4 regions of the Leptolyngbya sp. 7M genome follow, and region 1 is predicted to be linked to each of the others. Evidence: riboswitches for the same ligand, from Rfam matches in the RefSeq annotation. Region 1 holds a riboswitch; each other region holds the start of a gene.
The links. A riboswitch is a leader RNA that binds a small molecule or an ion and turns the genes downstream of it on or off. The one in region 1 is predicted to bind cobalamin.

Region 1 (7,715 bases):
AACTTGCCCGAGCCATCATCGGCCTGCGTAAATCTTGCGACACCTCGATTCGTTAGAGCATATAGCCGACCTTTCTTGTCCTCCACAAGATCCAGGATGTAATTGTTCAAAAGCCCAGGTGTGTTCTCGGTATCGATCACGGCTATTGGCGAAGCCGCGTCCTCTAGATCCATTACCGCGATCCCGCCGCTTGTGCCGACCAACAACTTTTTCCGGCCGGCGATCGTATGTTCGAGCAATGCGAGAACGCGATTGCTTGGAAGGCCCGAGTTTACGTCGATCGCTGACCAGTTACCCTCGGATCTGCGAGCGACGCCGCCTCCATAGGTTCCGACCCAAAGCTCGGCCCTGCCCTGTGCATCGATAGTTTCAACGATGTCGCGTACGCGATCATCCGGCAATCCGTTCTTCGAATTAAAGACGGCTGTGGCACCGTCAGCGAATTCCACAAGCCCGCGTGATGTGCCGACGCGTAGTATAGATCGGCCGTTCACATTTCTCTCTTGAAATGCCCACGTTTCCGTTCTTAGTTCTGGCCAGCGATAGGGCTTCCATCCGCTGCCCACCAGCTCAACAACGCCGTTCTCAGTGCCGGCAATCAATTTTTGACCGCCATCGGCGCTTGTACGAGAAAGACTGTAAATGAAATTGCTCGGAAGACCGTTGCGATCATTGGCTGTTGTCCATTTGCTGTTAGCCAGGTTTGAAAGCCCGGAGCCGAACGTAGCGAACCAATATCCGTCGGCAAATTCGGTCGTCGAAAAAACAACTCGTTTAGCAAGGCCATGTGATTCAGAGAGGGTGTGCCAATTGCCGCGTTCCAGCCGTGCGATCCCGTGGCCGAGTGAAGATATCCATACGGAGCCGTCTCCGACGTTTGCATCGGCTATCGCGAAAACGGTGTCGCCTGGCAGCCCGCGTTTTCGGTCATAGGTTTGCCACCGGCCTTTTTCCAGAGCTAGAAGTCCATTCCCATCAGTCCCGACCCAAAGGATCTTCTCATCATTGAACCCACGTGAGACGGCAATGCTTCGAATGCCTTTCTCGAGCTGTTCCGGGCCAACCGCTTTTTCGATCGTATCGCCGCTGATCGAAACAAGTCCTCCGTCCGTGCCCGCTAGGATTCTCGGCGTCCCGTCATATTCTGATGCATCGAACAGAGCAAATACTGTGTTATGCGGCATTCCGTTCGATGTATCAAAAACCTTGGTCTCGCCATTCTTGATCCGTACAAGCCCGCCATACGTTCCCGCCCAAACCGTCTCTCCGTTCTGGTCATTCGTTCTGATCATTGAACGGATGCGGCTGCGACCGGTCTCACTGCCAAGTTCGATACGCGTCCATTTAACGCCATCGAATCGGAACAAACCGTCGCGGGTCCCGGCCCAGATACTTCCATCGGAAGTTTCCAGGAGAACGCGTCCAAAATTGCCTGTCAACCCGTTTTCAGGGCCGAAGCTTGTCCAAACGCCGTTGCTAAGACGATGCACGCCGTTGCCGTCGGTCGCGAACCAAGTGCTTTCGTCCGAACTGTGAAGGATATCGTAGATGTAGTTCGAGATGTTGCGATCGGGCATATTTACCACGATCCAATGGTGGCCGTTGAAATATGCCGCACCATCCTGAGTTCCGACCCATGTTCTTCCGACGGCGTCGCGATCTATGGTCATTACTGAATTAGATGGGAGCCCGCTCTCATCGGTAAAGATCTTAAAAGCCGGCGACGCGATATCGAGGATATCGTTAGCCGCGATCTGTCCGCAAAACATTGCGAGCGACAGGGCGGTGATGCGAAGCGTTTTCACAATCTCAAAGGATGTCATAGAATGGGCCGGAGGTTTTGAGTTAAGAGATTATCTTAGAGCCCGGAATTTGTGTCAATGGGTTTACCGATAACACATCGGCCCAATACAACAAGGTCGCTGCTATGTCATCAGAATATCGGATCGAAAGATGGACGGAGGTTGCTGCCCCTAATGCCGCGATGCTTCGCCTCCGAATGATAATGGAAGGTTATTCCGTATTTCAATGGGCAGACCATCCCGGTACCTTTTACGGACCTCACAAACACGAAACATTCCAGTCGCATTGGGTTATCTCCGGACGCCTTGAGCTTACGGTTGCGGGAAGCGGAACATTTGAGTTAGGGCCGGGTGACAGAGATTTTATGCCGCCTGATACGTATCACAGGCGTTGGGTGTTCGCAATCAGGTTACTTTATTGATCAACTCGTCAAGGTTGATGTCCAGAACCGAAACGCTCAGATCTGGCATCAATCTGACTGTTATCCTGGTGAACCCGTGTTTGTAGCAGTCCCCGATGCGGCAACCGAGGATGAAGGAGTGATTTTATCAGTTGGACTAGACAGCCAAACTCAGAACTCGTTCCTGTTAATCTTGAATGCTCACTCTTGGGATGAAATGGCGCGGGTCCAGTTGCCTTATCACCTGCCGTTCGATTTTCACGGTCAGTATTTTGATCCGATTGCGTCGTCTTGGTCCTACCTGCATCGATAGGCTTGACGAGTCGATTAAGCGCTGATTCCCAATTCCTGTTCTACCCGCAGTAGATTTTGAATCCGAGCTTCTGTAGACGGATGGGTAGCAAATAGGTTGGCCAAAAACTGACCGGAAAACGGATTGATGATCAACAGCGGTTCAAAAGCTGGATTTGCCTGCATCGGCATTTGACGAGCACCCGCTTCTAGCCGCTGTAAGGCTCTGGCTAAAGCGCGGGGATTTCCAGTCAAACGGGCTGCTCCCGCATCGGCCTCAAACTCCCGCGTCCGTGAAATCGCCATTTGAATTACGGAAGCCGCCAACGGAGCCAGGATGATCGCAAACAACATGCCAAACGGATTGCCGCCCTCCCGATTTCGTCCTCCGCCAAACATCATGCCGAACTGCATCACCTGGGCCAGATAGGAAATCGCTCCAGCCACGGTCGCAGCTACGGCCTGGGTTAGGGTATCGCGATTTTTGATGTGGCTCAGTTCATGGGCAATCACGGCTTCGAGTTCATCGGCTGGCAGTAGGTTGACAATGCCCTGCGTCACGGCCACGGCAGCATTTTGCGGATTGCGTCCGGTAGCGAAGGCGTTGGCTCCCATGGATGGCACCACATATAGACGCGGCATCGGTAGACCAGCCCGTTGGGATAGGCGCTCCACCATTGCATACAGTTCGGGCGCTTGTGCCTGACTCAGTGGCTGAGCACGATAGGCCGCCAAAGCAATTTTGTCTGAAGAGTACCAGGAGACGAAATTGGTCACTGCTGCGATGATCAACCCAATCAGCGCACCGCTGGATCCCCCGATCCAGTAGCCCAGTGCAATCAGCAGCCCACTCAGTAACCCTAATAGCGCAACGGTTTTAGCTTGATTCATATACCGATAACCCCAGTGAATACCGTATTAAACTATCCAGATGCGGCAAATTGATAGTTATCTGAATTGTATCGGCTATGGCCTGAATACAACAGTGAAACGCACGATCCTGGTAGTACGGATTTGCTTACCTGCTGTGGCTGAATTGGTCTTTTTCTGGGCTTGATCTTTTTCTGGGCTTGATCTTGTTCTGGGCTTGGTCTAGTTGCTAACAGCTTCAATGTACTGACTGTCCATCAGAAACGCGCCTTTGGCAAACCGCACGCCCCAAAACCCACCCGGACGCCGATCTAGCACCACTCCCTCTTCGCCCAATTGAATCACGTTGGGTGGACGCAGCATCGGCATCGGTTCAGCCGTTTTGACATAGGCAGGCAGCGCAATCACTCGCACCCGATCGCCCACATTAAATTCTTTAGCATCAGTCATAGTGAAAGGTTTGAGTTTTGAGTTAGGTCAATGAGGAGGTCAGTGAACCAAACTGGTTAGCACCTACATTCAGATCCTACAACGCTTACAAAAATGCTCACAAATGTCTCGGTGGCAGACAGAGCGAAGTACGCCACATGCCAACTCAAAACTCAAAACTTTTCTTACGGTTTCTTACGGTACTTGCCAGATGCGTTGATGATATTGCTCTGGCTCAGCGTAGGGGTCGCTGGCTGGATGGTCATGACTGTGCGCGTGGTCATGACTGTGGGCATGGTGATCACCATGAGAAGGGCCGTGGCTGTGGGAGTGCGGGCTATCGGAGTGGTCGTGGTGATGCGCATGGTCGTGCGCGTGGTCATGATGGTGATGGCCACCCTGACCAACGGCAGCTAGACGGAACTTGCACATTTCGCAGTTCATCTGCACCTGCCCAAGCTGGGTTTCGATTTCGCGTTCCCGCAATACCTGAAATAGCTGGGGATGCAGCCCCATTTCCGGTAGGTAAACCATTGAGATGTCTGGGTATAACTCCTGCTGCTCTGCTGTAATCATGAAGATTTTCTTGACGAGCGCTCCTGTAAACAGGAAGTAGGGCAGGACAATAATTCGCTTTGGTTCGTATAGCCGAGCGCGACGGAAACCTTCCTCCAATCGGGGGTGGGTAATCCCTATAAAACAGGTTTCCACAGTGTGGTAGCCGCTGCCTTCCCAGAGCATACGCGCCATTTTGAACACATCGCCATTGGCATCCGGATCGCTGGAACCACGCCCCACAAACAGCAGCACCGTATCTTGCCGGCCGATGCCTCTAGGGTTCCACTCTGGGCGGTCTAATTCCTCCAGCCGCGTGCGCCACAGGTCTAATAAGGCAGGAGTGATGCCAAAGTGGCGACCATAGTGAAATTTCACTTGTGGATGGCGCAGGCGGGCGCGATCTAGTTCGTTCGTAACATCAAACTTGTTATGGCGAGCCGCGAACAGCAGAATTGGCAGTGCCGATAAATCGGTGTAGCCCAGCTCAACGCATTGGTCAACTCCCTGCTGAATCGTGGGTTCGGTTAGCTCCAAGAAGCAGGGAATTACCGGACGGGACGAATCGAGCGCTTGATAGGCGGTGGCAAAATCGAGCAGACCTTGACGTCCTTCTAGATCCCGACTCCCGTGCCCAATCAACAGGACAGGACGCTGGAGCGGCAGTGGTGGCAGGATCACCGATTGACTCGATGCTGGCATGAACGGCAAGGTGTCAGCTGGGGAGACCTGAATCAAATGATTACTATTGGTAAAAGTCATGGAGAGAGCGGACTCCTTCCCTGTGCGACGCAGGAAATAGAGTGAAAAAGCAGCAAGACGGTGTTCTGGCTTAAAAAAGTTTTGAGTTTTAAGTTTTGAATGACTAAACTTAGAACTTAAAACTTAGAACCTAAAACTTTTCTCACAGTTGCGGCACAGCGTTGGCATTACACCAAACTTTCCCGCTCAAGCTACTGTTCACGTTTGCTCCGCTATCTTATCTCATCGCCTGTAGCTAAACATACCTGGGGAGGGGATACTTACCAGCGGATATTGGTTTTGGAGCGGCTCGACGGTGGTAAGGTTGGCCGAACGGACGGCTGAGGAAAAGCTTGAAACTGAGGCGGAGTGGACGGAGCACCATCCGAAAGGATGCGAGCAATCACCGGTGATGGCAATTCAGCCTGGTCTGCCTTCGCCTACGCAAACTATGGGCTGTTACTCGCTACCCAAGGGGATACGCAAACCGCCTATCGCTTTGGCCAGTTAGCGATTCAGTTGTTGGAGCAACTCGATGCCACAACCCTGAAGCCGAAAACCTTTACGATTGTCTATGGGATGATCACGCACTGGCAGCAACTCCTATCCGGTTCGCTTGGGCCGCTTTTGGAGGCGTATCACAATGGTCTGGCAGTGGGGGATATTGAGTATGCCGCCTATTGCATTCTGCACCACAACGAGTATGCCTACTTTTGCGGGCAAGAACTGAATCAGCTCGCAGGACAATTCGCGACCTACAGTGCGGCATTGACTCAAATCAAGCAAATTAACACACTGACCTATCACGAAATTTATCGACAGGCTGTATTAAACTTGCTGGAATCGCCAGAGAATCCGGCTCATTTGGTCGGAGAGGCGTATGATGAAACATCCTCGTTGCTGTTGCATCAACAGGCGGATGATCGGTACGCGATCTATCAGGTTTATTTCAATAAACTGATTATCAGCTACTTGTTTGGGGAAATTCAGCAGGCCGTTCACTATGCAACAATAGCCGAGCAATATATTGACGGTGTGACGGGCTTGTATTTCATTCCGGCATTTTATTTCTACGATTCACTGGCTAGATTGGCGAGTTATCCTGATGCAACCGCACTGGAGCAGTCCGCAATTTTAGAAAAAGTGCAGAGTAACCAGGCAAAGATGCAGCAATGGGCAAACGCCGCACCGATGAATTTTCTGCACAAAGTCCATCTGATTGCCGCAGAACAATATCGCGTTTTGGGACAACCAACGCTGGCAATAGAGCATTATGATCAGGCGATTGCGGGTGCAGCCACTCATGCCTATTACCAGGAAGAAGCGCTAGCCAATGAACTTGCGGGCAAATTCTACCTGGAATGGGGCAAAGCCAAGATCGCTCAGGTCTATTTGACCGATGCTTACTACGCCTATGTTCGCTGGGGCGCCAAGACAAAAGTAGTCCGACTGGAGCAAGACTATCCCACCCTGCTGATCACGGCACCGCAGCCTGAACGAATGCCGCTTAGACGAGTTACCCTCAGCTCTACCGGCTCTAGTTCTGCCTACAACAGCCTGGGTGGTTCTAAAGCATTAGATTGGACTACCGTGATTAAGGCATCTCAAGCCCTTTCCAGCGAAATTCAACTCGATCAACTGTTATCTAAGTTGATGGGGGTGGTGATTGAAAATGCTGGAGCACAGAAGAGCGTGCTGATGTTGCGCCAAGACGAGCAGTGGGTGGTTGCCGCTCAGTCGGGGGATCAGGTTGCACCAACGTTACGATCGGCTATGGCAGTGGAATCCAGTCAAGTGGTGCCAGAATCGATGCTGAATTATGTGGCTCGCACCGCCGAAACGCTGATTATCGATGATGTTCGCATCGAAGCCCCTTTCTCCGCCGATCCCTATGTCCTGGCCCACCAACCCAAGAGCGCTTTGTGTACACCGATTCATAACCAGGGCCGGTTGATTGGCATTCTGTATCTGGAAAATAATTTGACTCCGGGAGCCTTTACGAGCGATCAGGTAGAGGTACTGCAACTGCTGATGGCACAGGCCGCGATCTCGTTGCAAAACGCTTTACTCTACAACACACTGGAACAGAAAGTTGAACAGCGGACCCAGGAGTTACACAACAAGAACCAACATCTGACGGAAACATTGGAGAAATTGCAATCGACCCAAATTCAGTTAATTCAAGCTGAAAAAATGTCATCGCTGGGCAAGATGGTGGCGGGTATTGCGCATGAAATTAATAACCCCGTCAACTTTATTTACGGCAATGTTAACCATGCTGAGACCTATTTTCAGGACCTATTCGAGCTGATTGCCCTCTACCAAACTCACTATCCCCAGCCAGTAGCTGCGATTCAAGCCAAACTTGAAACCACGGGGTTGAGCTTCTTACAGGAGGATACCCAGAAGTTAATCCACTCAATGAAGGTAGGGTCTGATCGGATTCGAAAGATTGTCCTCTCCTTACGAAACTTCTCGCGCTTGGATGAAGCCGAGATGAAACCTGTGAATATCCATGAGGGAATTGAAAGCACGCTGCTGATTTTGCAGCATCACTTGAAAGCCAAAGTTGATCGCCCAGAGATTGTTCTTGTTAAAGAATATGGAGACTTGCCCGAAGTTACCT
Region 2 (7,715 bases), 2.6 Mb from region 1:
CGGCAATTTCATTACAGCGGAAAATCTTTCGAACTTGATGGTCCAGACATCCGTCACGGGCATCATCGCTGTAGGAATGCTGATGGTCATAGTTTCAGGAAATATCGATCTTTCGGTCGGTTCGCTTTTAGGCTTCGCCGGAGCCGTCTCGGCGATCTTTTTGACCAATTTGGGTTATGGGATTCTACCCGCAGTGATCGCCGCAATTGCGGTTGGAATTTTTGTCGGTGCATTTCAGGGCACCTTGGTCGCCTACTTCAACATACCAGCGTTTATCGTTACTCTTGGCGGACTGCTTGCCTGGAGAGGCGTCGTCAAAGGAATTACCAACAGTTCAACGGTTCCCGTTTCCGATCCACAGTTCATCGCGATCGGTCAAAGTTATCTGCATCCTACTGCCGGTTGGATATTAGCGGTCATATCCGTGGCCGTCGTTCTTGTTATGGTATGGAGACGCTCGGCCGTGCAAGAAGAGTATGGTCTTGGAAGCGGCAGTGTTGGCCCGGAGCTTATGAAAGCGTTGGTTCCGGTCGCGGGTATAGTGATATTCATCTTCGCGATGAATGCGTACGCGGGCATTCCAAATCCGGTTTTGCTATTTATTGGTGTGGCCTTGCTCGGGCACTTCATCACTAATAATACGACATTTGGCCGGTACTTGTATGCGATCGGCGGAAATTCCGAGGCGGCTAGGCTTTCGGGCATAAATAACCGGTTGACCGCGCTCAAGGTCTTTGCCTTGCTTGGGGCATTTGTCGGGCTAGCGGCGATCGTTAGCACAGCTCGACTTGGCAGTGCCACCGTCGATGCAGGCACATTAAAGGAACTCGACGCCATTGCAGCGTGTGTTATAGGCGGAGCAAGCCTGATGGGAGGGCGCGGAACGGTTTTCGGAGCGTGTCTGGGTGCGTTGATAATGGCTAGCCTTGATAACGGGATGAGTTCGATAAACCTCGAGAACTATCTTCAGGACATTATTAAAGGCGTGATCTTGGTAACTGCCGTCGGGCTTGATATGCTCGGAAAGAAGGCTTGATAAAAATCCCCTAGTTTGGAGCAATTTAGAATGATCAAAACAAGATCGCTTGTTGTATTTATCGTCGCAATTTTGATAGCTGGCTGCGTGAGCGCGCCTGAACCCAGTGGTGTGAATTCCCACAACACTTCAGTGCCTGCCGACGGTAAAGTCAAGATAGGTTTTGCGATGGCAACACTCGAAGAGGAACGTTGGGTCCGTGACAAGGAAGCGTTTGAGGCTCATTGCAAAAAGATGAATGTCGAGTGTGTCGTTACGGTAGCCAACAAGAGCGCGGAAAAGCAGGCAAACGACGTTGACGTGATGCTTACACAGGGCGTAAATGTGCTTGTTATTGCTCCGCATGACGCGACTCAGGCTGCTCTCATGGTTGATAAGGCAAAAGCGAAAGGCGTACCAGTGATCAGCTATGATCGCCTGATAAATTCGGACAAGATTGATCTTTACATTTCGCATCAAGTCCCGGTTATAGGGCAAAAAATGGCTGAGTATGCGCTTGCAAAGGTTCCGAAAGGAAATTATCTGATGGTCTATGGCGATAACAAGGATAATAATTCGCACATAATGAAAAAGGCACAGCTTGCCGTGCTTCAGCCAGCGATAGATCGCGGCGATATCAAGATCGTAGGTGACCAGCACGCCACCGACTGGAAAGCCGAAGAAGCGCTGAAGATAGTTCAAAATGCCCTCACCCAAAACAGTAACAATATACAAGCGATCATCGCTTCAAATGACGGAACCGCGAGCGGTGCTATCGCTGCTCTGAGCAATAAGGGGCTTGCAGGAAAGGTTTTGGTTACCGGACAGGATGCACAGCTCTCTGCTTTACAAAGCATCGCCGAAGGAAAACAGACGATGACCGTGTATAAACCCATAATTCCACTGGCAAATGGAGCTGTTGAGGCGGCCATAAAACTTGCAAAGAAGGAGCAATTAACTGGTACCGAAATGTTCACGAACGACGCGATCGGGAAACAGGTGCCTGCAATACTGCTAGAAGTACAGGTGGTTGACAAGGATAATCTTATGACAACCGTTATCAAGGACGGCTACGCTAAATATGAGGACGTTTACAAGAACGTCCCCGAAGCCGACCGACCGCCGCAAAAATGATGATTAAAACCCACGTTTTCCAGATCATCATCCTACCGTATTTGTAAGCTATCTGATCGGCGGCCGACCGGGGGTGTTTCGCATTCGATAAAAATAGTATTCAGCGGTGTACGGAATTCCGCGTTCTTCGCCTATCACATTTCCCGGTTCGGTCGGTGCAAGACCTCCTTCCGTATAAAACCTTTGAATGTGGCTAACGTTAGCAAAGATCCCCGGTCCTTCAGCTTCCGCAGTGCCAAACCATTTAATTCGTGAAGTCATTTATGGGGTTCCAGTAGAACAACTCCGTTTTCCACGCTGCTACATTCCATTTTTCTTACGGTGAGGAGACCTTAACCGGAACCAGGATCGTGTGATAAAGAATGAAGACCTGGTCAGAATAGGCAGGTTTTACAAAACGTCCATCGACGCCGACAGTGAATTCAAGTTCACGGATCTGCTGTCCAAGATGATATATCTTGACCGTATAGACTCCCGGATTCTTGTCCACGTAGAAGGCATTGGGAAAGTTACCTCGATTGAATGTCCCGTTGTTGTCAAAAAGAAGGGTCTTCCATTGGAACTGCCAACGCTTTTATCTGTTCAATGGCTCAAAAGATGCGGCCTTATCGGTTGCCCGTTCATCATAATCGGAAGCTCCGCCGCCGTCCTTTGTCGAAGCGATCTGTTGGCCTTTGAAGAAAACACGTCCTTCAAGATCAGACTCATTTGGGTACCTTTTATCCAAACGCTCATTAACGGCGGCATTCCGCCAACCTCGTCCAGCGAATGGTGAAAACCGATCATTCCATAAGACATTAGCCAATCATGGCCCAGAAAGAACTCAAAATTGTTCTTATCCTGACCGCCATTCGCAGTACTGAATTTCCCGACCTTGAACTTGCCCTCATACAGAAGCTCTTTCGTATCGTCGTTAGTTATTTTGAATGAAAACACGCCAGTTGCGTCGGTAGATTTTGTATCAAGCGTCTCTCCCCACGGACTCGGACTTTCATATACAACCGTCCTATCTGCATTACGACCTTTTGCCTCAAGCTTCTCGCTATACCAAGGCGTCCCGTTCGGATTAAAGTACGCCACAGAATAATTGAGTGGCTTTTCTTCATTGTAAAAACTCTTGAATTTGGTCAAAGGTGCCCAGCTTGAATAATTTCTTTGGCCCTTCATTTTCCAATATTGATCATGGGTTTTTGCCTGAACATAAACTGAGCTTCGAATGAACTTCGGTGTTGCGGTTGGCCGCATCGGGTTGAATTGTTCTCTGTGCCTTTATCCTTTGGTGTGGTATCAGACAGTCCTCGTCCTTGATCACTCGTCGGCTTTCCGATCTTGGGCAAGTTCGGGACGTTCATCTTGATTTGGCCAAATACCGTCTGGCTGACGGTGAAATGGACCATTGAAATTAGAGTTATAAGTATTAATTTTTGCATTTTTCGTTACTCCTTGGTTTCCTCGCTCTCTAGACCTGGCAAGCTCCAGGTTTCCAAAATGATCTTTTAACTCCAATAATTCTGTGGAAGTTAGACCAGCCACGGTGCCAATCCGGTTCAAGTTTGATCACACCGTAAATGTGATCCATGTCGCTATTATCAAAAGCCCGCAGCTTCGCGAAACTTTCGGGCAGCGTTATCGTCATAACCCTTCCCCTCGTATTTTTTATTACCCTGCCTTCATACTTCGCTGGTTCAATGGTCCCGTCGATCGCGAGGACCCCAATTTTATCTATCTTCGGCATATGAAACTTCTCTCCCATTTCAGCGACAATTTACGTCCTTCAATATTGAACTTCGCATTCCTTCACCGACCTTAAGTTCGGATCGGAAGAATTGCCACGGCCGGCCTGAGGAGCTATGGCAAAAGAATTGACAAGTCGTCCGGCCAAGTCAGAAGACGTTAAATTCGTGGAACTTGCGCGGAGTTGCGGTTAGAATGCGGTTATAGATTGATTAGAAATTTGTTAGAGAAGCGTAAGTGATTGTAGGAGAATATGTTATATAGGTTCGGCGAATTTCTTCTCTGCCCAGAAGAGAAGGTTTTATGGCACGGCAAGAGGCACATCCAGCTCACACCGAAGATGTATGAGTTATTGTTGGCATTCCTTGAAAAGCCCGGAAAGATCCTTGAGAAAGAATATCTTCTTCGCACTGTTTGGCCGAATAGCTTTGTATAGGATGGCAATATCTCTTTAACGTCAGACAGTTGAGAAAAGTCTTGAATGACAGTGCGCAAGCCCCAACGTACATTGAGACGCTGCCCAGGCGTGGCTATCGCTTCATCGCAGACGTCAAACGGGTGATCGAAGAAGTAGATACTAAAAATTATATCAATGTTTAGATGAACCTCAACTGAGGGTTCTATTAGATCTCAGCGATGATGAAGTGAACGAGGTCTCCGGTATATCCGTTTCACCTAGCGGAAACAGTATATCGATAGTGTTGGGATCTTGGAGACACGATGCGATCTTGTTAAGCGGGATCAGATAGGTTGATACGGAAATGAAAAAGGCCGCCAATGGAGCGATCGATAGGCGGCCTTATTAGATCAGCAGTTAATAAGCTCTCTATTTCCGATCTTTGAAACTTTCAAACAGTTCAGTATGTCGGCTTGTGAGTGGGATCATGCGGCCATTGATGAACATATGTTTGATATTCGTGCGGGGATCGAGAATATCACCGTCCGTAACGACGATATTTGCCATCTTCCCGACCTCGATCGAACCCACTTTATCAGCGATCCCAAGTATTTGGGCAGGATAGATGGTTACTGATTTTAGCGCCTCTTCACGCGGGAGGCCGTAAGCACCCGCAAGACCGGCGTGATAGGGAAGGTCTCTTGCTTCCGCGCCGATATCGCCTGTCGAAATAGCAAATTGAACGCCGGCCGAGTGCAGCTTTGCCGGCCCCGCAAAAAGATAGTCGTATTCATCATCATCGCGGACCGGGAGGCTGTAAATATGCGTAAAAATGACCGGCACATTAGCCGACTTAAGCTCGTTTGCGACCTTGAAGGCTTCCTGACCACCGACAAGAATGCCCTTAACCTTCATATCCGCGATAAATCTCAGGACCGCACGGATATCACGTTCACGTTCGGCCGTAAATACTATCGGCTTCTCACCGCGGACGTAAGGAACCATTGCCTCTAGTGCAAGATCGGTTTTCGGCATCGGAATGGATTTGTCCTTTGCATAGGCGTCCATTGCCCGTCCGTAGTTCAATGCATCAGCAAACTGCTTTTTAAGTGTTTCGACAGCAGTATCACGGCGGCGTATCGCCTCATTTAGATCGACCTGCGGCCCGCCAAATCCGCCGAAACCGCCACCAAATCCGCCGCCTTGTGCGACTCGTGGGAAATTAATGACCAAAGCTGCTTCGCGAACAATAGCCATCTCACCTTGTGTTGAACCATTAAGGTTGATGATCGTTCCTTGACCAGCGATAACACCACCGCGCGGCGCAGACATAACAGTAGTTATGCCATTTACACGTGTTACGTTTATGTGCGAGGAGTGAGGATTTACTGCAAGAAAAGCTTTCGCATTGGCATTGTTTGGTGCGATCTCGGCAATGTCAACGGTCGCACATTTGTTCCATAGGTTGTCTCTCCGCGAAAACGGCCAAGCCCGAGCCCGCCAATCGCACCGGCGATCTGTCCGTGCCAACCTGTTCGCGGATCGGGCGTAACAAAATTAACTGTGCCCCCGATAGAATTTGTTCCATAAATCGACGACCCCGAACCTCTTAACACCTCGACGCGTGAAACGCTGGTCAGGGTGATATCGCTCAGGAATGGTGATGCGTCTCCTGTGATCGCGGCCGAATCGCGAAGCCGCACGCCGTCGATCAAGATCGCGGTGTCCTGATTGCGCAGCCCGCGTGTCTTTACTGAAGCGGTCCGGCCAAATCCGCCCAATTGCTGCACGCGAAAACCTGGCATCAGGCGCAGCGAATCAACAAGTGTAATGTCTGCCCGCTCACGCAGCTGCTGTCCGCTAATCGTATTAACGGTCTTTGAGACCTCGTCGATCGGCTGCGGCAGATCCGCCGAAACTGTAACAGTTTCCCTAATGGTCTCCGGAGTTGGTGAAGGTGTTGGGGCCGGGTCGGCCTGTGCTGAAACGCCGCTAGCAAGAAGCAGCGCAAAGATGAATGTAAAAGTGATCTTCATATTGTCCTCTTCTGCCCACACGCAGAATGGTTCCGTGCCAAGACAAACGAGCAAAGTTCCCGACTTTAACGGTTGCGTGGGCAGCGCCGGATTTGCACCGGTCTTCCTTTGTGTCGAATGCCGATCAAAATACGTTCGTTACCCGAACGTTCCCGCTTGCCGGATTTATATCCAGCAATGTGTTTACACCAAAAACTTCCCTAATGTTCGGTCCTGTCAATACATCCGTTGCCGCTCCGGCGACATAGATAGTCCCTTGTTTCAACAGCAGTAGCTTATTGGCGAATTCCGCAGCCAGATTCAAGTCATGTGTGATGACGACTGCTGAATAGTCTTCGGAATCACACCTTTCGCGAACTAGCCGAAACATCATTGCCTGATGCCGCAGGTCGAGATTAGCCGTCGGTTCATCGAGCAACAGTATCTTTGCATCGGTCGCTATAGCACGCGCCAAAACCACACGCTGCCGCTCACCGCCTGAAAGTTCATTCATCAGCCGCGAACCGAAATCCGCAAGATCGCATTCGGATAGGGCTCTCTTTGCCGATTCAATATCGTCTTCCGATTCCCAACCGAATGCCGAGCCGCTCGCGAACCTGCCAGACAAAACGAACTCGAGGACCGTTACCGGAAACTTGGTCTCGTTCTCCTGCGCAACCACCGCGATCCGCTTTGCTATCTCGCGCCGCGAATATGTTCCAAGCGGCTTTTCGTCAAGCAAGATATCGCCCTCGGCCACAGGAAGTATTCCGTTTAGGGCTTTGATCAGCGTGGTTTTTCCCGCACCGTTCGGCCCAAGCAGCGCGATCATTTCACCTTCGCGCATATCAAAAGAAATATTGCTCAGCACATCGCACGGGCCGTATCGTATTGTGATGTCCTTGACTGAAAGCATACGTATTAACGGCGCAGTAAATAAATGAACAACGGTGCTCCTATCAACGCAGTTATTGCACCGACGGGCAATTCTCTAGGAGCGATCGCCGTCCGCGCAACGGTATCCGCCAAAACCACGAATATCGCTCCAGAAATCGCAGACATCGGAACGACCAGCCGATTATCGCTGCCGACCGCAAGCCGCACGAGATGAGGAACTATCAATCCGACATATCCGACCGAGCCGCTCGCTGCGACTGCGGTCCCGACCAAGACGCTTGCCACCGTGAATATGGTGATGCGAACTCGGCCAACCTCCACCCCAAAATCAAATGCGTCGCGTTCGCCGATCATCATTAGGTTAAGAGCACGAGCCTGAGTTGAAAGTACAACCGTTCCAACGGTAGCCGCCGCAAGCGTCATATAGAATCCATCGTAGGTCGCCTGCGACAGATCACCGAGCAGCCAGAATGTGTAACCTCGCAGGCGAGCCGCATCAAGCAAACTTGTCAGCAAAACGATG
Region 3 (7,715 bases), 1.7 Mb from region 1:
GTAAATCAGATTAGCTCAGGCTATTGAACAAATCAGCAATTAAATCTTTGTCAAGAGAACTTTGACAATCAAGCTTTGACAATCAAACCTTCACTCAAACCTTCACTAGGTGATACAAGTTTATTAATAGAAGTCCTCGTATAGAACAATACATTTTAATGCATTAAATTAATTGCTCAATACACTGAATGGTTATACTTCTCCTCCATTAGATAGAGAAAGCAAAAGCATGTAGTCATTAAACTGAGGTGGAAGTAAATATATAGGCATGGCGTAAAGAATTGGAGAAGTACAGTGTTTAGGCTTTTTGATCGTGCATTGACCAGTAAAGCTCTATTAATTCCAGGTTTAATCGCTGGATCGGTAGCTGGAGCCGCTACAATTCTACCTCTCTGCGACCGCGTTCTTGCTGCTCCGGATCAAGCTGCCCCTAGTCAAAATCAGACAGCTCCCTTTCCAGATATTCAAAACCATTGGGCGCAGCCCTTTATCGAAACTTTGGCCGCACAGGATATTATTGCCGGTTATCTAGATGGCACCTTCCGACCAGAAAATCCGGTAGCACGAGATGAGTTTGCAGCAATGGTTCGACAGTCCTTTAATCAAGAGTCAGAACGACAACTGGAAAGCGGTAGTGTCTACGAGGATGTACCAACCGATTACTGGGCAGCCCCAGCCATTGAAGAAGCTGCCGAAATGGGGTTTATGCAGGGTTATCCGGACGGTACGTTTCGGCCTGATGATTCTATTTCCAGAGTCGAAGCTATTTCCACTTTAGCGAGCAATTTGAATTTAGCAGCTTCAGTTCCCAGTAGGGCCGAGGCCACTCAAGCCCCAGCCAACACGCCCCAAGCCACTACTGTCATTGCCACCGCCGCCAAACAAAGCATCATTGCCTGACCCCCCGTTCAGGATGTCGTTCTGGTTGCCACCAAACAGGTTGTCGTTGCCTGAATCACCTCTAGCATCTATCTGAGGCATAGGGTTATTGCTAACACTCAGTAAGTCATCGCCTGCTCCGCCAGAGAAGTTGATTTTAGACAGTGAGGTTTCGCCAAGTCTGCCAATAAACAGAGTGTCTCTGCCTTCGACACCAGCAATATTAATGGTTTCGACCTCAAAAATGTTCAGTGTGATCGGAACCAGATTGGTGCGGCTGAGGCGTACACTGTCATTTCCAGCACCTTGCTCTAGGGTTAAGGTGTCACCTGCTTTAGCAGAGCCTACGAACTCGACCGTATCACTTCCTGCGCCACCGAGCATCACATCACTGCCATCACCATCGATCCAGAACATGCGGTCGTTGCCATCGCCAGCAAACATGCGGTCGTCTCCGCGATTACCAGCCAAAAAGTCATCACCCTCGCCGCCGATTAAGATATCAATCCCGTCACCCCCGTTGAGGGAATCGTTCCCACCTAAACCACTTAAGGTATCATCGCCTGTCAACCCGTTGATGATATCTCTTTCAGCAACTCCTGAACGATCACCAGTAATATTGTCGTTTAAGTCCGATCCATTAATGAGAGCCATCGTTCGTTCGTCCTTTTTAAAATAAATCAGTGATTTTGTTTGCGTTTGATTGAAAAATTACTTTATTCTTATTCGAAAATAGTCAATTGAATGAATCTTTTGTCTTTACTTCGAATCAAGCTTTTGTTCAACCATGAATCTAATCTAGGATTTAAAGTTGAAGTTGCCAGTAAGCGAAAGTTAGAAAATTACAAATATACTTTAAAGTAGAAAGATATACCACTCTTGGGTACGTTCCAATCTCAAAAAGAAAACTCTGATCCCGCAGATAAATTCTGGCAAGATCAGAGGACATCAAGGAGACACAAACTAAAGTTGTTTAGGAGACGTTCAGATTACATTTTTATAATGCATCTAAACAAAGACGAACTGGTTTCTATTATTGAGATTGAGCGTACCACTGCCAACATCCTGCACAATCGCAATCAGCTCATCGGGTGCAAACAGATTCGGACGCGGCCTGAAAATTCCCACATCTTGAGCAACTGTACCTCGACTGAGTGGACCGCGAGGATCAAGATCCCGAATTACATACTCATTTGGTGCTCCAACCAGTTGAATTATATCCAGACCGGAAACGAAATCTACAATGTGGGCGAAATCGCTGACGCCATCCATGCCTGTCCTGATGTCGTTGCCGCCGTCAAAGTCATTATTGCCATCGTCATAAAAAACTCGCGCCCGACCACCAGCCCGATCGCCTAAGACGAATCGATCTCTTGCTGCACCACCGATCAGAGTATCGATCTCACCACGCCCCGGATTGACAAAGTCGCCCGAATTCACACCTAGCAAAACGTCATTGCCATTGTTGCCGAACAGATTGTCGCTGCCTGCGCCGCCCTCCATCGTATCGCTCTGATTGCCTGCTAGTAGATTATCGTTGCCAAAATCACCAAAGATATTCATCGTGGCCCTACCGTTATCCCGCGCATCCAGGAAGTCGTTGCCAGATCCACCAGAGAAGCGAATCGAAGAAACCCCAGAGCCGATTAAACTACCCACCGTGAGGGTATCATTGCCTTCAACACCGTTAATTTCAAACCGTTCGACGGTATCAACCTTCAGCGTAACCGGGCCCAAGTTGGTGCGTCGGAGAAACACAGTATCGCTAGTCAGATCGTGAGTCAGGGTGAGGATGTCGCCGTTGGGACGATTAGCTGCAAAAGCGCCTGTGAATAGGTGAAACAGGCCCTGACCGGGTATGGCAATGCTGGCAAGCAGGAGGTGCAGCAAGCCGTAGCCCGAGAGTTGAATCTTGATAAAAATTCCCCGTCCCGATGATGCGGCTGATGGGTTAGCCCTAGCGCTGGCAGCTTGGTTTCAAAGTTAGTTCCCAAAGCTGGCTGATATGCCATTCAGTCTCATTAATCTAAGATAGTGGGCTGTTAAGCATTGGGTGTGTTAATCTGCAAATAGCCTATTGGTTCTGGTGGGGAGCAGCCATCAGACGTAAGGGGGAAAGCTCGGTGCAAATCCGACACTGTCCCGCAACTGTAAGCGATGCGAGATGGATGATTTTTGATTAGCTGCATCAGCGCGATCCAAAATCTATTCTCGATTTGAAATCGTAAGTCAGGATGCTCGCCAATAGCGCCAACGCACTTCGGTGTATTGATCTAATGCATTGATTCAATACGTCAAGTGGTTCGTTTCCTGTTGTTTTTCATCTGCGAGGTACGGATGATGGTGAACTTGGCTCTCCTAGAATTAATTAGTTGTAAACGCTCTGATTTAGATCTGCATCAGCTTCCAGTCTCTGTTGATAAGCAGCATAGAATTGTAATTAGAGCATGGTATAGAAATTGAGGCATCTGCTGGACACGTGACTAGAATTAGGGCTTGAGCGTACGGAGAAACTCGCGAAAGAACGTGCGACGTGCGACGTATGTTATGTGCAAAGAACGATACGAGAAACAGGAATTCTCGTTCTTTAGAGATAGAGTGAACGCAGAAAATCTGGCATGGGAGAGCAAGCATGCAATACAGCAATGGTGTCTGGCCTGGGTATGTCAGTCACTGGCAAGGTTCGTTTATTCGACAAAATATTTTAATCATTGGATACATAGCTTGGAATGAATACTTGAATGCTGGACGGGGTATGGTGGTCTGTGAGATCATAGACGCTCTTCATCCAGCTATTGACTGGAGCCTTGATCTGGTAGCGTTTAGACCGGCTTTTATTCCTCGGTGCCGAGCTGCAAACTACTTACGCAGACTGGATCTGGAGGAAGACGTGGTTGATGCTCTGCTGGAGACAATCGAAACCTATGATCCCATGCGAGCAATTGTGGCTCTGGTCAATGGCAATGATGAAGTAGATTGCAGTCTGCTGCAAAATCTGAAGATTTCTCCTGTAGACTGCTGCGAACAAGTGTTGCGTCGCTGGCCAGAGTTTCAACCTGGTTTAATGCCTCCGAGGCGAATAGCGTAAGAACCAACTGAGCGTTAGCCCGGCTGAGTCGATGGTTGAATGGTCTGTTGTAGTGCTAGTTCCCCAGCGGCAAGTCGCTTAGTTTCAGTGGATGAATTTGATCAAAAGTGATCAGATGGTAATGCAGGGTGCAGTGAAGGAAGTTAGAGAACATTCCTATACCGCTTTCAACTCAAGTGATTGGCTTCGTCGATCGGGGTTGCGGTTTGTTACAAACGTCGTATGAATTGAGGTTAAACCATGACTGCTGCAGTTCCCGCAAAACCAAAATATAATTGGAGTAATATTATCGTTCACACTGTACTTCATTTAACGTCATTGCTGGCATTCTTTCCTCAATTTTTTAGCTGGACAGGAGTGGCTGTGGCATTGTTACTCTATTGGATCACAGGAGCACTAGGCGTTACTCTCGGATGGCATCGCCTCGTGGCTCACCGTAGCTTCAAAGTTCCGAAATGGTTAGAGTACATTCTTGTTTTCTGTGGCACCCTATCCTTGCAAAAGGGACCAATCTGGTGGATTGGTTTGCATCGTCATCATCACCTGTACTCCGATCAGCCCACCGATCATCATGACTCTCGTAAAGGCTTCTGGTGGAGTCACACAATTCGCGATAAACAGCGCCGAGTCGCTAAAATCTTGCGTCAACTGGATGCCGCTGAAGAAAGTCTGCGAGCGCTAGGACTTTCATCCTCGTGGGAAACCGAAGATTTGCGCGACCAGCTGATGGACGAGATTCGACTATGGTGGCGGACCGATGAGCTGCACCAGTTTAAGCCCACGGTTTTGGACGAGGTAGACTACGCGCTGCACTATTTCCATGAGGTCTTATTTGACGCCATCCCCCAGCTCTATCAGCGGTTTTGTCGTTCGCTCCACACGACCTTCCCAGGTCTGCGTCCGCCGCAGCACAATTTCTGCAAGTTCGGCTCTTGGGTTGGTGCCGACCGCGATGGTAACCCCTCGGTAACGCCAGAAGTCACTTGGAAAACCGCCTGTTACCAGCGCAATTTGGTTTTGGGCAAGTATATTAACTCGGTGCACAACCTGATCAACTTGTTGAGCATGTCTCTGCACTGGAGTGATGTGCTGCCCGATCTGCTGGAATCGTTGGAGCAAGACCAGGTGCAGATGCCCGATATCTACGAGCAGTTGGCGATCCGCTATCGCCAAGAACCCTACCGCCTGAAGCTGGCTTACATTCAGAGACGGTTAGAAAATACGCGAGATCGCAGCCTCCAGCTCTATAACGGCGACTATCCCCAGTTTGAAGTGCCAGAAATTAATCCCGCTCTGGTCTATCGGTCCGGCAAGGAGTTTTTGGACGAACTGAAGCTGATTCAGCGCAACCTGAAGGAAACTGGCCTACAGAGCCGAGAACTGGAAACACTGATCTGCCAGGTGGAGATCTACGGATTTAATCTAGCCCATCTGGATATTCGCCAGGAAAGCTCTCGCCATTCGGACACACTGGCTGAAATCATTGATTATCTGCAAATTCTACCTAAGCCCTATGATGAACTGCCGGAGGAGCAAAAATGCCGTTGGCTAGCGACCGAACTGCAAACTCGCCGTCCGCTGATTCCGTTTGAGCTGCCCTTCTCGGAAAAAACCTGTGAAACGATTCAGACTTTTCGGATGGTGCGAACCCTGCAGCAGGAATTTGGTGCCGAGATCTGCCAGACCTACATTATCAGCATGAGCCACCATGCCAGCGATTTGCTCGAGGTGTTGTTGCTGGCTAAAGAAGCGGGTTTGTATGATCCAGCCACGGGTTCAGGCACACTTCAGGTTGTCCCCCTGTTTGAGACCGTCGAGGATCTGCAGCGGGCACCAGCGGTGATGCAAGAACTGTTTGAATTGCCTTTCTATCGGGCGCTGCTGGCGGGTGGTTTCTCCGGTGGGCAGGCCGACTCTGAAACTACCGCTTATGGTGCTGACTCGACTCGGAGTACCGTCTCCCTACAAGAGGTCATGCTGGGCTATTCCGATAGCAATAAGGACTCAGGTTTTCTCAGCAGTAACTGGGAGATTCACAAAGCTCAACAGGCGCTGCAAGGCGTGGCCGATCGCTTTGGCATTGCGCTGCGCATCTTCCACGGACGCGGCGGTTCGGTGGGACGCGGCGGCGGTCCTGCCTACGATGCAATCTTGGCTCAACCCGGACGCAGCATCGATGGCCGCATCAAAATTACCGAACAGGGCGAAGTGCTGGCATCTAAATACAACCTGCCAGAGCTGGCGCTCTACAATCTGGAAACCGTCACTACCGCTGTGATTCAAGCTAGCCTGCTGCGCAGTGGCTTTGATGATATCCAACCTTGGCGCGAAATCATGGAGGAACTGGCAGCCCGCTCTCGTGCCCATTACCGCAATCTGATCTATGAACAGCCAGATTTTCTTGACTTTTTTTTGCAGGTGACGCCAATCGAGGAAATTAGTCAGCTACAGATCAGTTTCGGTCTTTCCGCGGATTACAGATTCGATCGTGTTCTGAAGTTCCGAGATCTTCTGGGCGAGGTCAATCGGGTATGTGGGCGCCGCTTCAGCGACAGAACTTTCGGTGGTTATCCAATCTCGCATCATTCAGGCTTGGGTAATTTCACCCAATTCATCAGTTTACAGGAAAATGGATGCTCCGAATAGTCAAAACTTTGTCGGGGATATCCGACCATGTTCGCATTTTCCTGGTTTCGGTGCAGGATTTGTTTGATATTCGCCCGTAAACCGAATAAACTTTTGAAACTACAACAACCTGCCGACGTGTCAACATTGCGGAGGTATGTCTTTATCTTATGTTAGTTGATACAAAGAAGTTTCGCCGACAAAAGGGCTTTAACCTAATCGAATTGATGATCGTCATCGCGATCATCGGCATTCTTATTGGCGTAGGTGCGATCGCTTGGGGTGCGATGATCAAAGCCGGCAACGAAGCCTCTGCCGCTCAGACGCTTGACCGCATCCGGACTTTCCAGGCCCAATACGCTTCCAGAAATAAAGGCCGATTCGCAACATTTCAGCAGCTTGTAACGGTCTCTGGGCTGGATGAACAGTTTGCCGGTGACAGGCCCGTTGTAAATGGCTACATTTTCACGATGAGTGTCGAGGAACCGACCGATGCCCGGCCGGCATTCTATTCCGTAACCGCCGAGCCTCAGGTGCCGACAGGTGTATCGGCAACCGGGAACCGCTATTTCTACACGGATTCAACCTTGGGTTCGATAAAGGCCAATGATTCGGGGCCTGCAAATGCCGAATCACCATCAATTTAGCATCAGAGCCGACTTAGCTCAGCGGTAGAGCACACGCTTCACACGCGTGGGGTCAGAAGTTCGAATCTTCTAGTCGGCACCAATAAAATAAAGGGTAAAAATAGATAATAAGGGTTGTGGAGTGGTGTTTGTGGCCTCTTATTTGGCCTCATGATCGTTTTGGCGGATCTTCGATGTCGGCGATAAGAATGACAAGAGCGGCAAGAAGGAACGCGGCGAAGACAAGAATTAGGACATCAAATACAAATTGATCGATTGCATTCATCTGAATTTAGTATCTGGCGATAATGGCGGCGAAGACAGTCATGGTCGTGGCAATTACAACGAATAAGACAAAGTAAGCCAGCAGGCAGCCTACGATTGAATATTTCACCTTTCCCGGTAAGTTTAGTAAGTGTTGTAACTTATCCGGCGAAATCGCGTTGAGCGTTAGGGTGCGGACGTGCCGTTGAAATGTAGAGTTTTTGCGGCTCATT
Region 4 (7,715 bases), 260 kb from region 1:
TAGAGTTGCTGGATCCAGAAGTTAACTATCGGTTTTGGCGACACTTCAGTAAGCGAGAAGCGCTGCCGCCGGTCGTGCCTTTGCTGCTGTGGCAGGGCTGTTACTATCTGGGCAGTCCGGTGACACTGACAGGTCCAGTAGTGCAGCAGTTGAAGGACCAACTGAATACAGAAATCAAACTGCTGCCAATCGCGGAGAAAAGCTATACCTACTGGCACCGTCTGCAATCGCTGGATATGGATCGAATTACCAACACGGTGACGGTAAATCCACTAACCGGTGAACTAGAGCGGGAAAATATCAGTGAAGTTGCCGAGCTATATTTATCGCAAGCGGACAATCAAATCGAGCGGATTAAAGCCCTGATTTCGAGTGCGCTGCGCAACCGGGCCAGCGACATTCACCTAGCCCCTGCTCCTGACGGTCTGCGAGTCCGCTTTCGCATCGATGGCATTCTGCGTCACATCACCACCCTGCCGCCCGATATCAGCCGTAAAGTCATCGTTTCTTTGAAAGTGATGAGCGATATGGACATTGCCGAAAGCCGCCGCCCTCAAGATGGTCGGATTGGCGAAAAATATATGGCTGATCAGCAGGAACAGGGGCTGGATTTGCGCGTCAGTACCCTGCCTTGCGTGAGCTGCCGTAAAGGCGAACCGGGCGAAAAAGTTGTGCTGCGGCTATTGCGACAACAAAATTCCTTTGCCACGATTCAGGATCTGGGCTTCTCTAAACAAACATTGGCCATTTACGAATCCTGGCTACAGCAACCTCAGGGTATGGTGATCCTGACGGGGCCAACCGGCTCTGGCAAAACCAGTACACTTTATACCAGCTTGCAGGCGATTGCCACCGAATCGGTAAATATTGTCACGGTTGAAGATCCGGTGGAATATGTGCTGCCGGGCATCACCCAAACCCAGGTGCACGAACCAGCTGGCATGACCTTTGCGGCGGGACTGAGGGCCATTTTGCGCCAAGATCCGGATATCATCATGGTTGGCGAAATTCGCGACCATGAAACCGCTGAAACGGCTGTGCGGGCTGCTCTCACCGGCCATCTAGTGCTCACCACACTCCACACGAACGATGCAATCGGGGCCGTTCCGCGCCTGCGTGATATTGGACCAGATCCGGGCTTGATCAGCGATGCGCTGTTGGGCATTGTGGCACAACGACTGGTGCGGAAAGTCTGCCCTCACTGTGCCGCTCCCTATCGACCCACTACCGCCGAACTGAAGTTTTTGGGACTACCGCTCGAATCCGCCTACGTGCAAAACTGGCGCAAGGGCCGAGGATGTTCCCACTGTTTTCAGTCTGGCTATCAGGGCCGGGAAGCGGTAATCGAAATGATCCATATCGATGATACGATTCGCCAACTCATCTACGAAGGTAGCCTTACTCATCTACGGCGCTATCTCAACGAAGATCGCTTTTATTCGTTTCGTTTAGGCGCGGTTGCTAAAGTTACTAGCGGTATCACCACTCTAGAAGAAGTGCGACGAATTTTACCTCACAGCGCATTTTATCAATCTGTGAATGGTTCTCGTTCAGTTGCAAAGCCGCTCAGCGTGGTGTAAACCTTTGCGGAATATCGATCTTGTCTTTCCAACTCAAATGTTTGTTCAATACACGATTCCTCTCTGAGAGGGTATTGGACCCATTTTGGAAAGTTAAGTTTCGCGCTAATCGCCTCACTATAATACGGAGCATGGTGAGATAGAGAAATGTCTCTGCAGTTGCGGGCAGGAGCTTGTAATCTCGAACCAGTTGCCTCTCCGCTTATTAAATATTCTCTTACAGCAGTATCGAGCAGTTGCAGCAGGATGTGGATGTAGGGCTTTTCTTTCTGGCTCCTGGCCTCGGCTCTTGACTCCTGTCTTCCCTCCCACCATTAAATTCTAAAAATTACGGTAGGGTTAAAACAGTGTGAGCGAGCGATAGCGTTAACTATGGTCAATCCCCCACCTACGGTTCTAGCCCTCGACTATGATGGCGTGCTGTGCGACGGCATGAAGGAATACTTCCAGACGGCATGGCGCGCCTACTGCCACCTCTGGCAACTCACTGATCCAGTTCCGCCAATTGGTTTAGCAGAGCAGTTTTATCGCGTCCGGCCTTTAATTGCTACGGGTTGGGAAATGCCGCTGTTGCTGCGGGCCTTGCTCACCGGCTATAGCGAAACCGAAATGGCGCAGGACTGGGACCAATTAGCCCAGCAGTTGCTGAAGCAGGAAGGACTCAGTGCCGCCATCCTAGCTGCCGAAGTAGACGGCATTCGTGACCACTGGATTGCCTCCGATCCGACAAGCTGGCTGGCTGAGCAGTACCTCTATCCTGGTGTGGCAGGGCAACTGACGCTTTGGCTTAACTCCATTCAAGTGGTCATCATCAGCACCAAAGAAGGACGATTCATTCAGCAGCTCTTGCAGCAGCACGAGATTGACTTGACCAACTTACGCATCTTTGGCAAAGAAGTGAAGCAACCCAAACACCAGATTCTGCGCCAGCTCAAAGCTGAGCAACCAGATTCTGCCGTATTCTGGTTTGTGGAAGACCGGCTGAAAACGCTGCAAGTCGTGGAGCAACTGGCCGATCTAGAGGATGTTCAACTCTTCTTAGCGACCTGGGGCTACAATACGGCTGCCGAACGAGCTGCGATTGCGGATGATTCGAGAATTCGGCCTCCTTGGGTTGTCGTGCGTCTGTTGCCCAAAATGCAGCGCTGCACCCTCGCTCGATGCCGAAGCCGCTCGGATGCCGAAAGCTATGCCCAAACTCTACGAACGCTCAATCCCGGATTACAGATTTTGGTGGTGTTTGATCCTGGTAGCTCCAAATCGTCGATATAGAGGGCTACTGTTGTACCAATTAAAGTTGTAGTAGCTTGTATATTCCCAATCAGGAGGGCCGCATGAGTCGGCAGTCGATTCTTAAACCAGGTCAGTCCTACACCTTTCGCAGCTATTTCGAGCTGCCCTATGAGCCAGATGATATCTTGGCTGAGTTTGGCTATCGGCTCCAACGAGCACCGCTGCATCTGCCCCAGTCTACTGCTCCCACCACCCAACTGCCACTCCTCAAGGCCAAGCTAGAACAGCGCCTTACCTATGTCAGTTTGACCAGCGAAACGGCTCGTCGGGAAACTTTAATTGCGCCAATTCTCTTGGAAGCGGCTGAAGTTACAGGAGCACAGGTGCGAATCGAATATCCGCTGAATGTTAGTGAGGTGCTCAAGGGGTCACTCGACTATTATCTCTACCGCAATTCAAAAGTGATTGTACTGGAAGCCAAAAATGCTGACTTAGCGAGAGGATTCACTCAGCTAGCTGTAGAGTTAATTGCGCTCGATCAATGGTTAGAAAACGACCAACCGACCGTGTTAGGAGCCGTAACCACAGGCGACATCTGGCAGTTTGGACAACTTAATCGGCAAGGAAAGCTGATCATTCAAGGGATCAAGCTGTTTGTGATTCCCGATGAGCTAGAGGCCGTCTTCCAGATCTTGCGGGCAGCACTGGAGTAGCTGTTGACGAGAGCTATCACCAGAAGCATGGCGAGAACCATCGAAAGGTAGACGTGGACTGGAGCCTATCTCCACTAGAGTGGACGGTATGATCGAGTAGTCCCACTTCGTTCTTCCAATTCCTATCTGCCCTATGTCAACCCCTAACAATCCGATTGACCAATTCAACCAGATGCTGACTGCGGTAACTACCACCGCCGAAACCACAATCATGCCGGTGCTACAGGAAATGCTGGAGCAGGGAACCGAGACTGTGGGCCGGATTGTTACCCCGATTGCCGAAAATCCAGTTGTGCAATTCGCCACAAAGGTACCGGGTGTCAACTGGTTGATGGCCGCCTTGGGACAGGTGAACGTGGAAAAGGTGGAGCGGGAAGTGGCAGCCCTGCGGCAACAGTATCCGTTAGAAACCTCTGGTGAATTAGCACAGCGGATTATTGCCGATACTGCCATGAAGGCGGCTGGAGCTGGTCTAGTCACGAACGTTATACCGCCTGCTGCGATTAGTCTGTTGGCCCTTGATATTGCGGCGGTAACTGCTCTACAGGCCGATATGGTCTATCGAATTGCGGCAGTATACGGGTTTTCGCTACATGAGCCAACCCGACGCGGCGAAGTTTTAGCGATTTGGGGTTTATCCACCGGGGGATCAGGCGTGCTCAAGACCGGGTTGAGCTTGGTTGAAGCGATTCCGCTGGTTGGAGCGGGCATTGGGATTGCCAGTAACGCTGTGTTGATCTACTCCTTGGGACAAATTGCCTATCGGTTTTATGAAGCGAAGCAAGCAGCCCTTGCCAAGTCAGCTCAATCCAAACCAGAGGATGTAGTCAGTCACTCTGATACTCCGGTTTGATAGGCAAAGCGAATAAATTTATTGCAATCGTATATTGCAATCGTAAAGCCTGGTGAATTCAGATGCCCGTTATCCCGCATTGGTGGTATGGTGGTACTGCATTGAGATCGGCTCTGGTGGGGAACAGCCATCAGACGTAAGGGGGAAAATCTGGTGCAAGTCCGGTACTGTCCCGCAGCTGTGAAGGAAGGTGCAAGTAACTTTCCCAGTCAGAATGCCCGCCGATTTGATTCACCGTCTCTCATCTGCGAGGTATAGATGATTTTGACTTCTGCCTTACTTGCTAGTAACAAAATTCAAATCTGGCCTGTCTTACGGCCAGGGCATCGCTGCACCATCTCGTTTCCGATTTTTTTTGCGCCAATCCACGAGTAATAGAGCCAGTGCTCTATTGAGCGATTACTTGCTGGCGGCTTTTGGGCTGACAAATTTGGCTGCGATTAGTAAAGCGCGATGGGTAAATGAGTTATTCAGCATAGTTCACGAATCTATAATCCTAGACGATGCAAGCTAATCAAGCAGCATACACTTGCGTGTGTGCACAAGCATTCTGCCTGCCGCTAACGAAAAATTGCTAACAATTTGCTTGATATCCGCCGCTTGATGATCTGTTATTAGCTCTAGCCAGCCACTCGGATTGTTCAAGTTGATGCAGCAATGAAAATCAACTCAAAATTAATCCAAAATCAATTAGAAATTACACCTAGTTATCAGTTTTGTTTGTTCAATATCATCAACTATGACTCACCATACTTTGTTTGTTTGCACTCTTTGCCGATTTTCTAAAACCAATCAGCCACAGCCTGAATCGCATGGTGCTGGACTGAGTGGGGGTGAACAGCTATTCAACCAGATCACGGCAGCAGTAAACGATTGTGATTGGCATGAGCGCATTCAGATTCAACCAGTGCGCTGTATGGGCGTCTGTAGTCGCTCCTGTGTGGTGGCATTTGCGGCAGCTGAGAAACTGACCTTCATCTTTAGTGACCTGTCGCCTCAGCAATCAATTCCAGAGCTGATGCAGTTTGGTCGCCAATATACTCACCATCCAACCGGCAATGTTCCCTATGGAGAGCGGCCCGCCGCCATGAAACGCGGACTAGTAGCAGTATTACCGCCGGTACCGCCCGGTTGACCTAAACAAGCTAAAAGTTGCTCTATTACCTACAAACATCGCACCGGAAACGAGCAGGATGCCTGCACTAGCACTATCTTTACCTCATTGGGTTGAATGACTGATCGTTTCCCTAGCCACATTCCCTAGCAAGCGGCAGTGGTACACTAGCAACCTCACTAGTAGGTCGTCGCTTAGGTGGTCGCTGTGCCCGTAAAAGCCAATAACAAGCGGCCGTTTGGATTATCGGTGGCTTTCTCTTCATCTATTTTCTGATCGGTATGGTCGGTTTGCAGCGATTCGGCATCGACCATGGCGGCCTGATGGGAACGATCGCGGCAAATGAGGCAAACGACCGCTACGAGCGGGCAATGGCCTGGGCGACCGGAATTAACGACCGCGGAGAAGAAAACATGCCGGCCGGTGAACGTATCTTCAATGCGAATTGGGACGATTTCCCGAAGCTGTTCTTTTATAACCAGAAGCACAGCTATGTTTACGGGCTTGATCCGAATTATCTTTACTCAAAAGATCCCGATCTGTATAAGTTGCTGACGGAGATAACCGAGGGGAAGATGGATGAGGCCGGGCCGGCGATCCGTGATCGCTTCGGTGCGAACTATGTTTTTGCGGATGCTCGTGAGAATGAAACGATGATCGCAAAACTGCTTGATACCGGCTGGGCGGACATCGTTTACGAAGACGATGAGGCAAGGATCTTGAGGATCAGAGCCATTAAAGGGCAGCCTCCGGCAGTCGATGACGAACCGGAGACCGAGGAAGAAAAACGAATCCTTGATGAAGAGGAACGTCGCTCAAATGCTAATATCCCAGTGGAAGATCCCGACGTTAACGACGAGAACCAGGATCCTAAATGATCTTTAGGCATATTATCTTAGGAATTGCGTTTATCGCAGCCTTTAGCTCTACAGGGTGCGGACCGAATCAGCGCATAATCCGATCCGGCGAGGAAAATCCGCCCGCAAATGTATTCGAACAGAAAGTAGAACCGGCCAGAACCAGTTTTGAAACTGATCTCGGATCAATGCGGACCGCAGGCTTTGAGGCTATCTACGTGATCCGTCGAAAAGACGACGGCCCATTCGACGCCGATGATAAGCGGTATCTTGCCGCCAACATCCCAAGCGAGGTTAACCGTCGTGAGATCTCTGACGAGGGCAAAGCGTTGATCATTGGTACGAACTTCGTACTAACGTCAGAGATCCTGTCTGCGGTCCGCCAGCGTTTTGATGTTCAGGATGTTTCGGTTGGACAGCAAACATCGGGAATAGATCTTAAGAACGAGGATCGGGTTCGGTAGCATTTGCCAGGTAATTGCATAGAGGGCAGACAGATGGACGAAAAGGAAGGATCACCTATTAGTTCAGAAGAGCCGACGATAGCGGTGCCAGAAGGTACGTTGCGTCCGAAACGGCCTTTGATCGATAGTTCATGGCCCTCGGTCGGGGCTGTTGTCAGAATAGTTGTCGTAACGCTTATCCTTCTTTTCATCGCCAATCGGCTTGAGGTGATCATCACATCGTTAACCTACCTTTTCTTCCTTTTGGTTATCGCCATCTTTCTTGCCTATCTGATCGATCCATTGGTAAAGCTTATCCGGCTGCCGTTCAAATCGCGCGGACTTGAACGCGTTATGCCGCGTTCGCTGGCCATCGTATTGGCATTCATTTTAGTTTTCGGGTTGTTAGGCACCGGTATCTCTTACATTGCACCGCGTGTTGTGCAGCAGGGGAAAGAGCTTGGTGAGAGCCTGCCTGCCTTTGCGATTTCAGCAAGGCAGACACTGAACGATCTGAATCGGCGATTCGACCGTCTTCGTATCCCAGAAGAGTTCCAATCACGGATAAGTGATCAGGCAGCTATGATCGGCCAGCAAGTTACAGCCGCATTCGGCAATGCGGTTATAAATGCTGTTACGTATATGCCGTTTCTGGTCGTCGTCCCGTTTCTAACGTTTTTTTTGCTAAAGGACATAAACTCCATCAGGCTTGCGGTATTAAGATTTTTCCCCGCCGGACGTTTGCGCGTTCGTGCGGATGCAGTGATGCAGGACATAAATTCAACGCTTGCGGCCTACACACGCGCGCAACTGATCTCGTGCGTCCTGATCGGAACTATTTGCACGATCGGATTCTACTTTCTTGGATTAAGATATGCCCTGCTTTTGGGCATATTAGCAGGCATTTTTGAATTTGTCCCAC

Region 2: it holds a riboswitch for cobalamin, as region 1 does, so the genes downstream of both, JVX88_RS02465 (TonB-dependent receptor plug domain-containing protein) here and JVX88_RS15285 (sirohydrochlorin chelatase) in region 1, are expected to answer to the same signal.
Region 3: it holds a riboswitch for cobalamin, as region 1 does, so the genes downstream of both, JVX88_RS24850 (hypothetical protein) here and JVX88_RS15285 (sirohydrochlorin chelatase) in region 1, are expected to answer to the same signal.
Region 4: it holds a riboswitch for cobalamin, as region 1 does, so the genes downstream of both, JVX88_RS16720 (DUF1636 family protein) here and JVX88_RS15285 (sirohydrochlorin chelatase) in region 1, are expected to answer to the same signal.

The regions. Positions count from the first base shown of each region.
Region 1 is NZ_CP070897.1:3,096,865-3,104,579, reverse strand. Features, by position in the region: gene JVX88_RS15310 (sensor histidine kinase) at 1-1,823, opposite strand, end outside; gene JVX88_RS15305 (cupin domain-containing protein) at 1,928-2,224, shown strand; gene JVX88_RS15300 (carotenoid oxygenase family protein) at 2,154-2,516, shown strand; gene JVX88_RS15295 (M48 family metalloprotease) at 2,531-3,385, opposite strand; gene sipA (regulatory protein SipA) at 3,587-3,814, opposite strand; gene JVX88_RS15285 (sirohydrochlorin chelatase) at 3,989-5,110, opposite strand; cobalamin riboswitch at 5,147-5,339, opposite strand; gene JVX88_RS15280 (ATP-binding protein) at 5,483-7,715, shown strand, end outside.
Region 2 is NZ_CP070897.1:497,227-504,941, forward strand. Features, by position in the region: gene JVX88_RS02415 (sugar ABC transporter permease) at 1-1,036, shown strand, start outside; gene JVX88_RS02420 (substrate-binding domain-containing protein) at 1,067-2,149, shown strand; gene JVX88_RS02425 (DUF3455 domain-containing protein) at 2,198-2,410, opposite strand; gene JVX88_RS02430 (hypothetical protein) at 2,466-2,639, opposite strand; gene JVX88_RS02435 (hypothetical protein) at 2,732-3,316, opposite strand; gene JVX88_RS02440 (hypothetical protein) at 3,313-3,579, opposite strand; gene JVX88_RS02445 (hypothetical protein) at 3,609-3,884, opposite strand; gene JVX88_RS40390 (transcriptional regulator) at 4,137-4,319, shown strand; gene JVX88_RS40395 (hypothetical protein) at 4,361-4,483, shown strand; gene JVX88_RS02460 (amidohydrolase family protein) at 4,710-5,612, opposite strand; gene JVX88_RS02465 (TonB-dependent receptor plug domain-containing protein) at 5,666-6,316, opposite strand; cobalamin riboswitch at 6,348-6,477, opposite strand; gene JVX88_RS02470 (ABC transporter ATP-binding protein) at 6,441-7,211, opposite strand; gene JVX88_RS02475 (FecCD family ABC transporter permease) at 7,217-7,715, opposite strand, start outside.
Region 3 is NZ_CP070897.1:4,811,807-4,819,521, reverse strand. Features, by position in the region: gene JVX88_RS24870 (S-layer homology domain-containing protein) at 295-900, shown strand; gene JVX88_RS24865 (calcium-binding protein) at 802-1,533, opposite strand; gene JVX88_RS43285 (hypothetical protein) at 1,888-2,769, opposite strand; cobalamin riboswitch at 2,941-3,140, shown strand; gene JVX88_RS24850 (hypothetical protein) at 3,512-3,967, shown strand; gene JVX88_RS24845 (phosphoenolpyruvate carboxylase) at 4,331-6,613, shown strand; gene JVX88_RS24840 (prepilin-type N-terminal cleavage/methylation domain-containing protein) at 6,763-7,239, shown strand; tRNA gene JVX88_RS24835 (tRNA-Val) at 7,247-7,321, shown strand; gene JVX88_RS24830 (hypothetical protein) at 7,511-7,714, opposite strand.
Region 4 is NZ_CP070897.1:3,359,671-3,367,385, reverse strand. Features, by position in the region: gene JVX88_RS16740 (GspE/PulE family protein) at 1-1,580, shown strand, start outside; gene JVX88_RS16735 (HAD family hydrolase) at 1,953-2,852, shown strand; gene JVX88_RS16730 (hypothetical protein) at 2,915-3,526, shown strand; gene JVX88_RS16725 (EcsC family protein) at 3,660-4,379, shown strand; cobalamin riboswitch at 4,471-4,620, shown strand; gene JVX88_RS16720 (DUF1636 family protein) at 5,119-5,514, shown strand; gene JVX88_RS16715 (hypothetical protein) at 5,775-6,371, shown strand; gene JVX88_RS16710 (hypothetical protein) at 6,368-6,814, shown strand; gene JVX88_RS16705 (AI-2E family transporter) at 6,848-7,715, shown strand, end outside.